2 regions of the Pseudomonas lurida genome follow, and region 2 is predicted to be linked to the other one. Evidence: predicted binding sites of a transcription regulator. Region 2 holds the regulator's gene; the other holds the start of a gene.
The links. The regulator sigma-54, encoded in region 2, starts transcription at its own class of promoters, with help from an activator protein. The targets are predictions, from matches to a motif close to ANTGGCATNNANNTTGCTNT.

Region 1 (4,817 bases), 3.8 Mb from region 2:
AGCCGGTGATGGTCAGTGTCTTGTTGGAGACACCACCGGTCACGACGCTGGTCAGCTTGCCGTTGCCATCGAAGGTCAAGGCCGACGGCACAGGCGGAGTAGACGGCGTACCGGTTGGCGCCGAACCATCTGGGTTGCGGCCGTCAATCAGGGTATAGGCGCTCCACTTGTTGCCGTCGGTTTTCACCAAGTACTGCACCATCGGGTGCGCGTTGCCCTGGGAGTCGTACAAGGTGGTGCTGTACTGGGTGGTGAAGGTGCTGGTGTCGTTCGGGTTGAACGGCTTGGCCGTCTGGTCGATCACCGGCTCCGAGGAGTTCAGGTTACTGGTGGAATCCACTTTGGTGGAGGCCTTGGGCGGCAGGTTCGACAGGTTCAGCTGCAGGTCGACCAGGCCGCCCTTGATGATCTTGCCGTCAGCGTCTGCTGCGTAGCCTTGCAGGCGCGAGGTGCCGGTGTTGTTGGTGATGTAGCCGTCTTTGTCGGCACGGAAGGCACCGCTGCGGGTGTATTCCAGCGAACCATCGCTGCCCTTCTGGACGAAGAAGCCGCCGCCCTGGATCGCCATGTCCAGGATGCCGCCGCTGCCGTTGACGTCACCTTGGGTGAACTGCTGGGACACGGCCGCCAGGTTCACACCGTTACCGATGCTGTTCTGGCCGGTGCCCAGTTTGGAGGCTGCGTAGATGTCCGCGAATTCCGCACGGGACGACTTGAAGCCTGTGGTCGCGACGTTGGCGATGTTGTTGCCGGTCACGTCCAGTTGTTTGTTGGCCGCATAGAGGCCGCTAAGGCCGATGTTAAAAGACATGTTTCTCTCCCTCTGCCGTGTTTAGCCGGCTCTATGTACCGATAGTCTGAATTTGCGACAGCTTGACGCTGCCCATGCCGCCAGCCAGGTTCAGCAGCATTTCGCCGCCGGTCTTGCTCAGGGTCACGCTCGTTACCGTCGCTGGCAGCGAAGTGGCCAGGGCAACGGAGTCGCCCTTGTCGTTCTTGGTGGTGGCATTGAAGGTGTAGGTGCCCGCAGGAGCCACTTCGCCCTTGTCGTTCTTGCCATCCCAGATAAAGCTCTGGGTGCCGGCGCTCTGGGCGCCCATTTCGATGGTGCGCACCACGTTGCCGTCTTTGTCGGTGATCTTGACGGAGACGTTGCCGGTCGCCGCTGTGACATCCACCGAACCGGTCATGCTCTTGCTGGTATCAACCATGGCCTTGTCGGTCTGGATGATGATCGAGCGGCCTACCAGCGACGACGCCTGCAGTGCCTGCGACGAGCTGAAGTTGCTGGAGATCGCATTCACCGAGTCGTTCAGGGTGTTGATGCCTTCCAGGCTGCTGAACTGCGCCAGCTGGGCCACGAACGCGCCGTTGTCTTGCGGCGACAGCGGGTTCTGGTTCTTCAGCTGGGTCACCAGCAGTTGCAGGAACGCGTCCTTGCCCAGCGACTGGTTACCCGTCGCAGACTTGGCTGCGTCGCCGACGCTGCTGTTATCTGTCGCGGTCTTGACCTTGGAGTTGAAAAGGTCCTGGACTGCCGTGTTGTTTGACGTATCAACGATGGCCATTATTTGGCGCCCCTTATCACTGACCCAGGGTCAGGACCTTTTGCATCATGGTTTTGGCGGTATTCATCATTTCCGCGTTGGTCTGGAACGAGCGGCTGGCAGAGATCATGTCAGCCATTTCCTCGACCACGTTGACGTTCGGGTAGTAGACGTAGCCTTTTTCGTTCGCCGCAGGGTGGTTAGGCTCGTAGCGGGCTTCCAGATTGCTCTGGTCTTCAACCACACCGAGCACCTGCACGCCGGAGCCGGCTGCGCCTTGGTCCTGGAACAGCGAATCGCTGCCGCCGCTCTGGCCACCCTGGAACATGGTGGCGAACACCGGGTGACGGGCGCGGTAGGTCTGGTCAATGCTCGAAGACACGGTCTCGGCGTTGGCGATGTTACTGGCGACGGTGTTCAAGCGCGTGGTCTGCGCGCTCATGCCACTGCCGGCAATATTGAAAACACTGGACAGGGACATGGCTTACTCTCCACGCAGGGCTGACATCAGCCCTTTGAATTTGCTGTTAAGCAGGGTGAAGCTGGCTTGAAAGTTCACCGAGTTCTCGGCGTAGGCCGATTGCTCCAGCTGGGCGTCGACAGTGTTCTGGTCGATCGACGGCTGCATCGGCGTGCGATACAGCAACGACTCGTCACCACTGCTCAGGCCTTGCGCTTCGATATGACGGCTGTTGGTCATGTTCAAGGCGAAGGTGCCGTTCTTGGTCTTGTCCTGCTGCGCGGCGAGCACGGCGGAGAAGTCCAGGTCCCGAGCCTTGTAGTTCGGGGTATCGGCGTTGGCAATGTTGTTGGCCAGGACTTCGGCACGCTGGGCGCGGAAGCCCAGGGCTTGTTCGTGGATACCGAGCGCTTTATCGAAGCTGATGCTCATGGGGGTGACCTTTAAGGGCTGACCTGCTTTTCGTTAACTGGGTTATAGCAAGGTACATGCCAATCTGGCGGAGGCCCGTATATCAAGGGTTTCGCAGGGAGTTACCGGCGGCAATGCCAGAAAAGCGGCAAGGGGTTTCCGCGTGGCGCCAGTAAAGCGGCAATGGGGAGTTGCCGCTTTCAGGAGGATTGCCGCAAAACAAATGTGGGAGCGGACTTGCTCGCGAATACGCTGGATCAGTCAACGTGTCTCAGACTGACAGGAGGCATTCGCGAGCAAGCCCGCTCCCACATTGTTGACCGTGTAGGTTTTACTTGGCCTGGTAGATGATCCCCGGGCTGCACTGCACCATCTGGTAATGGTCCGGCAGGCCGTTCAGCGCTTCGGAAGCACCCAGGAACAGATAGCCACCGCGCTTGAGCGTGCCGTGGATGCGCAACAGGATGTCTTTCTTCACTTCGGCCGAGAAGTAGATCAGCACGTTGCGGCAGAACACCATGTCGAACTTGCCCAGGCTGGCGTAGCTGTCGAGCAGGTTGAACGAGCGGAATTCCACGCGGTTCTTGATCGGCGCCTTGACCGCCCAACGCCCCGCCCCTTTCGGGTCGAAGTAGCGTTGCAGGCGTTCCTGGGACAAACCACGGCCCAGGGCCAGGCTGTCGTACTCGCCGGTCTTGCAGTTGGTCAGCATGGTGCCAGACAGGTCGGTGGCCACGATTTGCGCCCCAGCCTTCAACTGGCCCATGTTGGTCCGCTCGAACTCATCGATGGACATCGAGATCGAGTACGGCTCCTGCCCCGAAGAGCAGGCGGCCGACCAGATGCGCAGGCGCTGGCCCGGGCTGGCCTTGATGGCTTCCGGCAGCACTTTGTTCTTGAGCACTTCAAAGGGGTAGGTGTCGCGAAACCACAGGGTTTCGTTGGTGGTCATGGCATCGACCACCATCTCCTTGAGCCCGCTGCGCGGCTGTCCCTGCATACGCTGGACCAGCTCGCCCAACGACTTGATGCCCTGCTGCTCCATCAGTTTGTTGAGACGGCTGGATACCAGGTACTGCTTGTTTTCACCGAGCAATATGCCACAGGCTTTTTCCAGGAAGACCCGGAACTGTTCGAAATCCAAATTACCCGTAGACAATGATACCGCCTCTTAAATCGTGTGACCGCCAGGGGAAATGCCCCTAGCCGTGATCTGCTGCCTTGATCCGGTCGACTACCCGGGATGCGAGGTCATCAGGACGGAATTTGGCCAGGAAGTCATCGGCACCGACCTTCTTGACCATCGCCTGATTGAATACACCCGACAACGAAGTATGCAGGATGATATGCAACTTTTGCATGCGTGGGTCGTTGCGAATCTCGGCCGTGAGGGTGTAGCCATCCATTTCCGGCATCTCGATGTCGGAGATCATCATCAAGAATTCTTCTTCCGGCTTCTTGCCCTCGTCCACCAGTTTGCGCAGGTAGTCCAACGCCTGGCGACCATCGTTGAGGGCCACGACTTCCACGCCAACGGTTTGCAGGCAACGGGTCACCTGCTTACGCGCCACCGAGGAGTCATCGACCGTCAATACCCGCAGGGAAATCGCCTTGTGCGCGGTCTCGGCGTCCACCACACCCACGGAAATCGATTCCGAGGTCGGCGCCACTTCGGCGAGGATCTTCTCCACGTCGATGATTTCCACCAACTGGTTATCGACCCGCGTCACTGCCGTGAGGTAGTGATCGCGACCGGTGCCCTTGGGCGGCGGATGGATCTCTTCCCAGTTCATATTGACGATGCGCTCCACCGAGCGCACCAGGAAACCCTGGGTCTTGGTGTTGTACTCGGTAATGATGACGAACGGGTTCTCGCGGTCCTGCAAACCCGCCGAACCGGTGGCCAGGGCCAGGTCAAGAATCGGGATCGTCGCGCCACGGATGTTGGCTACGCCACACACCACCGGACTGGACTTGGGCATGATCGTCAGCTTGGGGCATTGCAGCACTTCCCGCACCTTGAACACGTTGATGCCATATAGCTGCTTGCCATCCAGGCGAAAAAGCAACAACTCCAGGCGATTCTGCCCTACCAGCTGTGTGCGCTGGTTTACTGAATCCATTACTCCTGCCATGCCCAGACTCCTACGCTAAAACCTTTGAGGGTGCGACGCGCACCCAACACTAAACGGCACGAGCTTTGCTATTTATTGATTTATGGATATTAAAACGACAGTTTCCCGACGCCTTCACCTGACCCGGTTGTGCAGATTGCTCTGCGCACCGCTGGCGCTGCTTGCCTTCGGCCTGGGCGCCACGGCCCGTGCAGACAACGTCACCTTGCCTGATCTACTTATCGGCGTCACCCAAGGCTTTCTTGAGTTCACTGTAGAAGATTA
Region 2 (4,817 bases):
TGTTGCAGCACCTGGCCCAGGCGCTCGGTCAGGTAGACGGAGCGGTGGTGACCGCCGGTGCAGCCGATGGCAATGGTCACATAGGCCCGGTTGCTTGCAGCAAAGCGTGGCAACCATTTGAGCAAGTAGCTGGAAATGTCCTGGAACATTTCCTCGACATCCGGTTGCGCAGCCAGGTAATCGGCCACGGGCTGATCCAGCCCGGACTGATCGCGCAGTTCCGGCTTCCAATACGGGTTGGGCAGGCAGCGCACGTCAAACACCAGGTCGGCATCGACCGGCATGCCCCGCTTGAAGCCAAACGACTCCACGAGAAACGCCGTGCCTGGCTCCGGCTGGTTCAGCAGGCGCAGCTTGATGGCGTCGCGCAATTGATACAGGTTGAGGCTGGTGGTGTTGATCTTGAGGTCGGCGAGGTCAATGATCGGCCCCAGCAGCGTGGTCTCGTCCTCGATGGCTTCGGCCAGGGAGCGGTGAGGGCTGCTGAGGGGGTGGCGCCGGCGGGTTTCGGAGAAACGCTTGAGCAGCGTCTCCTCGTCGGCATCCAGGTACAGCACGTCGCAATGGATGTGCTTGGCCCGCACTTCCTCTAGCAATTGCGGGAATCGCTCAAGGTGGCTGGGCAAGTTGCGGGCATCAATCGATACGGCGACCAGGGGTTGCGCCAGTTCAGTGTGGATCAACGCGCGTTCCGCCAATTCCGGCAGCAGGCCGGCGGGCAGGTTATCAATGCAATAGAAACCGCTGTCCTCAAGAACGTTGAGGGCGGTGCTTTTACCCGAGCCGGAGCGGCCGCTGACGATGATCAAACGCATGATTACTGCCCGTTCTGTTCATCCAGGACAACCTGGTACAGCGCCTCGTTGCTGTTGGCACTGCGCAGTTTGTCGCGTACTTCCTTGCGGTCGAGCATGCTGGCGATCTGCCGAAGCAGTTCCAGGTGCGCATCGGTGGCAGCCTGCGGGACCAGCAGTACAAACAGCAGGTCGACCGGGGCACCGTCGATAGCGTCGAAATCGATGGGAGCGTCCAGGTGAAGCAGGGCGCTGACTGGGGTCTCGCAGCCTTTGAGGCGGCAGTGGGGAATGGCGATGCCGTTGCCAAAACCGGTGGAACCGAGTTTTTCACGGGCAATCAGAGCCTCGTAGACATCTTGCATTTCCAGTTCAGGCACTTCGCGGCTGATCAGGTTGGCAATTTGCTCAAGGGCTTTCTTCTTGCTGCCGCCCGGCGCGTTCACGAGGGAACGGCCGGGGGTCAGGATGGTTTCAAGTCGGATCATGGGGGGAGAGTTAACGACCTGTGCCCTGAAGCAGGCTCAGATTCTTTTCCTTATGCTTTTTAAGTTGGCGGTCAAGCTTGTCTGTGAGCAAGTCGATTGATGCATACATGTCTTCATGTTCGGCATTGGCGACCACTTCACCACCGGGTATCTGGAGGGTCGCTTCAATTTTCTGCTGAAGCTTGTCGACCTTCATGATGACCTGCACGTTGGTGATCTTGTCGAAATGTCCCTCAAGCTTCCTCAGCTTCAGCTCGACATAGTCGCGTAGTGGAGGGGTGACTTCTACATGGTGTCCACTGATGTTGACTTGCATACAGCTTCTCCTTCGTTGCCAGTGCATAAAGCGGCAGGTAGGAATACCTGCCACTGGAACGCTGTGGCCCGCCCGTCACATCAAACGCTTACGCTCGCTGGAAGGCGCGATCCCGAGGGACTCGCGGTACTTGGCGACGGTTCGACGGGCGACCTGAATGCCTTGTGCCTCCAGTAAACCAGCGATCTTACTGTCACTCAATGGCTTTTTCTGATTTTCCGCGGCAACCAGTTTTTTGATGATCGCGCGGATCGCCGTGGACGAGCATTCACCGCCTTCTGAGGTGCTGACATGGCTGGAGAAAAAGTATTTCAGTTCATAAATGCCCCGTGGGGTATGCATGAATTTCTGCGTGGTCACCCGCGAAATGGTCGACTCATGCATGCCTACCGCTTCGGCGATGTCATGCAGTACCAGCGGCTTCATCGCTTCGTCGCCGTACTCCAGGAAGCCGCGCTGGTGCTCGACGATCTGGGTGGCCACTTTCATCAGGGTTTCGTTGCGGCTTTGCAGGCTCTTGATGAACCAGCGGGCTTCCTGCAATTGGTTGCGCATGAAGGTGTTATCGGCGCTGGTGTCGGCGCGACGCACAAAGCCGGCGTATTGCGGGTTGACCCGCAGGCGCGGCACCGATTCCTGGTTCAGCTCTACCAGCCAGCGCTCGTTGTCCTTGCGTACGATCACATCCGGAACCACGTATTCGGCTTCGCTGGACTCGATTTGTGAGCCGGGACGCGGGTTGAGGCTCTGCACCAGCTCGATGACCTGGCGCAGGTCGTCTTCCTTGAGCTTCATGCGGCGCATCAACTGGCTGTAGTCGCGGCTGCCCAACAGGTCGATGTAATCGGTGACCAGGCGCTGGGCCTCGGCGAGCCAAGGGGTCTTGGCTGGCAGTTGGCGCAATTGCAGCAGCAGGCATTCGCTGAGGGAGCGCGCGCCGATACCGGCAGGTTCGAACTGCTGGATGCGGTGCAGGACGGCTTCGATCTCGTCCAGCTCGATATCCAGTTCAGGGTCGAAGGCTTCAAGAATCTCTTCAAGCGTCTCGTCTAGATAACCCTGGTTATTGATGCAGTCGATCAGGGTCACGGCGATCAGGCGATCGGTGTCCGACATCGGCGCAAGGTTCAGTTGCCACAGCAGGTGGCTCTGCAAGCTCTCGCCGGCGGAGGTGCGGGTGGTGAAGTCCCACTCGTCATCGTCACTGCTGGGCAGGCTGCTGGCGCTGGTCTGGTAGACGTCTTCCCAGGCGGTGTCGACCGGAAGCTCGTTGGGGATGCGTTCGTTCCATTCGCCTTCCTCGAGGTTGTCCACCGTAGGGGCGGATTCCTGGTAGGAGGGTTCCTGCACGTCGGAATTGGGTTTTTGCTCGATGTTATCGGCCAGCGGGTCTGCGTTATCGAAGTCGTCGCCTTCTTCCTGGCGTTCGAGCATCGGATTGGACTCCAGGGCCTCCTGGATTTCCTGTTGCAGGTCCAGGGTCGACAATTGGAGCAGGCGGATGGCCTGTTGCAGCTGCGGTGTCATCGTCAGCTGCTGGCCCATTCTCAGGACTAGCGATGGTTTCATGGCAGGGGCTTAACACCTTATTCGCCGGCGCAATGCGCCATCCACGACAGGGCGCGTGAGCGCCAAACATAAGCAAATTATATGCCTGATGTCGGGGGCTTTGCCTAGAGCGCGGTAACAATAAAAATCCGGAGGTTTTCATTGACTCCCGCGCACCTTGGCGAACGGCCGTGACACCACGGTGTTTACAGGCGGAACTCGTGACCCAGGTACACTTCCTTGACCAGTTCGTTGGCCAGGATCGTGGCGGAATCACCTTCGGCGATTAGCTGGCCATCGTTGACGATATAAGCGGTCTCGCAGATATCGAGGGTCTCACGGACGTTGTGGTCAGTGATCAGCACGCCAATGCCCTTGGCCTTGAGGTGATGGATGATCTGCTTGATGTCGCCCACCGAGATCGGGTCGACGCCGGCAAACGGTTCGTCCAGCAGGATGAACTTGGGCGCAGTGGCCAGGGCGCGGGCGATTTCCACACGGCGACGCTCACCACCGGACAGGCTCATGCCGAGGTTGTCGCGGATATGGTTGATGTGAAACTCCTGCAGCAGGCTTTCCAGCTCCTTGCGGCGGCCGTCTCGGTCGAGCTCCTTGCGGGTCTCGAGGATGGCCATGATGTTATCGGCGACCGACAGTTTGCGGAAGATGGACGCCTCCTGCGGGAGATAGCCGATACCGGCGCGGGCGCGGCCGTGCATCGGCTGGTGGCTCACGTCCAGATCGTCGATCAGTACGCGGCCCTGATCCGCCTGGACCAGGCCGACGATCATGTAGAAACAGGTGGTCTTGCCGGCGCCGTTGGGGCCGAGCAAGCCGACGATCTGGCCGCTGTCGATCGACAGGCTGACGTCGCGCACGACCTGACGGCTTTTATAGGCCTTGGCCAGATGCTGGGCTTTCAGGGTTGCCATTACTCGGCCTTCTTCTTCGGCTGGATAACCATATCGATGCGTGGGCGCGGCGCGCTGAGCTTGCTGCCAGTCGCGCGGCCGGCGTTGGCAACCTGTTTCACGGTGTCATAGGTGATTTTCTCACCTTCCGTAGAGTTGCCATCGGGGCTGAGTACCTTCGCCTGGTCGATCAGGACAATGCGGTTCTGCTGGGCGTGGTACTGGATGGTCTTGCCGTAGCCCTTCATGGGGCCGGTATCGGTAGCAGACTGCTTCTGTTCGAAGTAAGCCAGGTTGCCTACCGACGTCACCACGTCGATATCGCCCGATTGGGTGCGCGTCAGTGTCACCGTGTTGCCGGTGATCTTCATCGAACCCTGGGTGATGATCACGCCGCCGGTGTAGGTGGCGACGCCTTGCTTGTCATCGAGCTGCGCGTCGTCAGCCGAGATGTGGATCGGTTGCTGGCTATCGTTCGGCAGAGCCCAGGCGCTCACGCTTCCCAGTGCTGCGCCCAGACCGAGCAAAATAGGGAGAGTTTTAACGAGCCTCATACTGTCCTCTTACGTTCGATAGCAGGTGTATCCTGCTTTCTTTCAAATACGCTTTCATTCCCTTGCCAGTCGATACACCGCCAGCGCCGTCGATTCTAACGTCTTGCTCGGTCTGCGCATATTGCTTCTGCGGGAATACGGTCATTCGACTGGTGGTAATCACGGTCTCACGCTTTTTATCGTCGGTACGCGCAACGCGCACCGAG

Region 1: a site for sigma-54 is predicted at 2,484-2,503, ahead of flgB (flagellar basal body rod protein FlgB). Genes of this name have one in related genera too.

Annotation. Positions count from the first base shown of each region.
Region 1 covers NZ_PDJB01000001.1:4,826,540-4,831,356, forward strand. Annotated here, with positions in the region: gene flgE (flagellar hook protein FlgE) at 1-811, opposite strand, end outside; gene flgD (flagellar hook assembly protein FlgD) at 843-1,568, opposite strand; gene flgC (flagellar basal body rod protein FlgC) at 1,585-2,028, opposite strand; gene flgB (flagellar basal body rod protein FlgB) at 2,032-2,439, opposite strand; gene cheR (protein-glutamate O-methyltransferase CheR) at 2,750-3,577, opposite strand; gene ATH90_RS21860 (chemotaxis protein CheV) at 3,621-4,553, opposite strand; gene flgA (flagellar basal body P-ring formation chaperone FlgA) at 4,636-4,817, shown strand, end outside.
Region 2 covers NZ_PDJB01000001.1:1,039,805-1,044,621, forward strand. Annotated here, with positions in the region: gene rapZ (RNase adapter RapZ) at 1-815, opposite strand, end outside; gene ptsN (PTS IIA-like nitrogen regulatory protein PtsN) at 818-1,282, opposite strand; gene hpf (ribosome hibernation-promoting factor, HPF/YfiA family) at 1,293-1,598, opposite strand; gene ATH90_RS04665 (RNA polymerase factor sigma-54) at 1,674-3,167, opposite strand; gene lptB (LPS export ABC transporter ATP-binding protein) at 3,353-4,078, opposite strand; gene lptA (lipopolysaccharide transport periplasmic protein LptA) at 4,078-4,611, opposite strand; gene lptC (LPS export ABC transporter periplasmic protein LptC) at 4,598-4,817, opposite strand, start outside.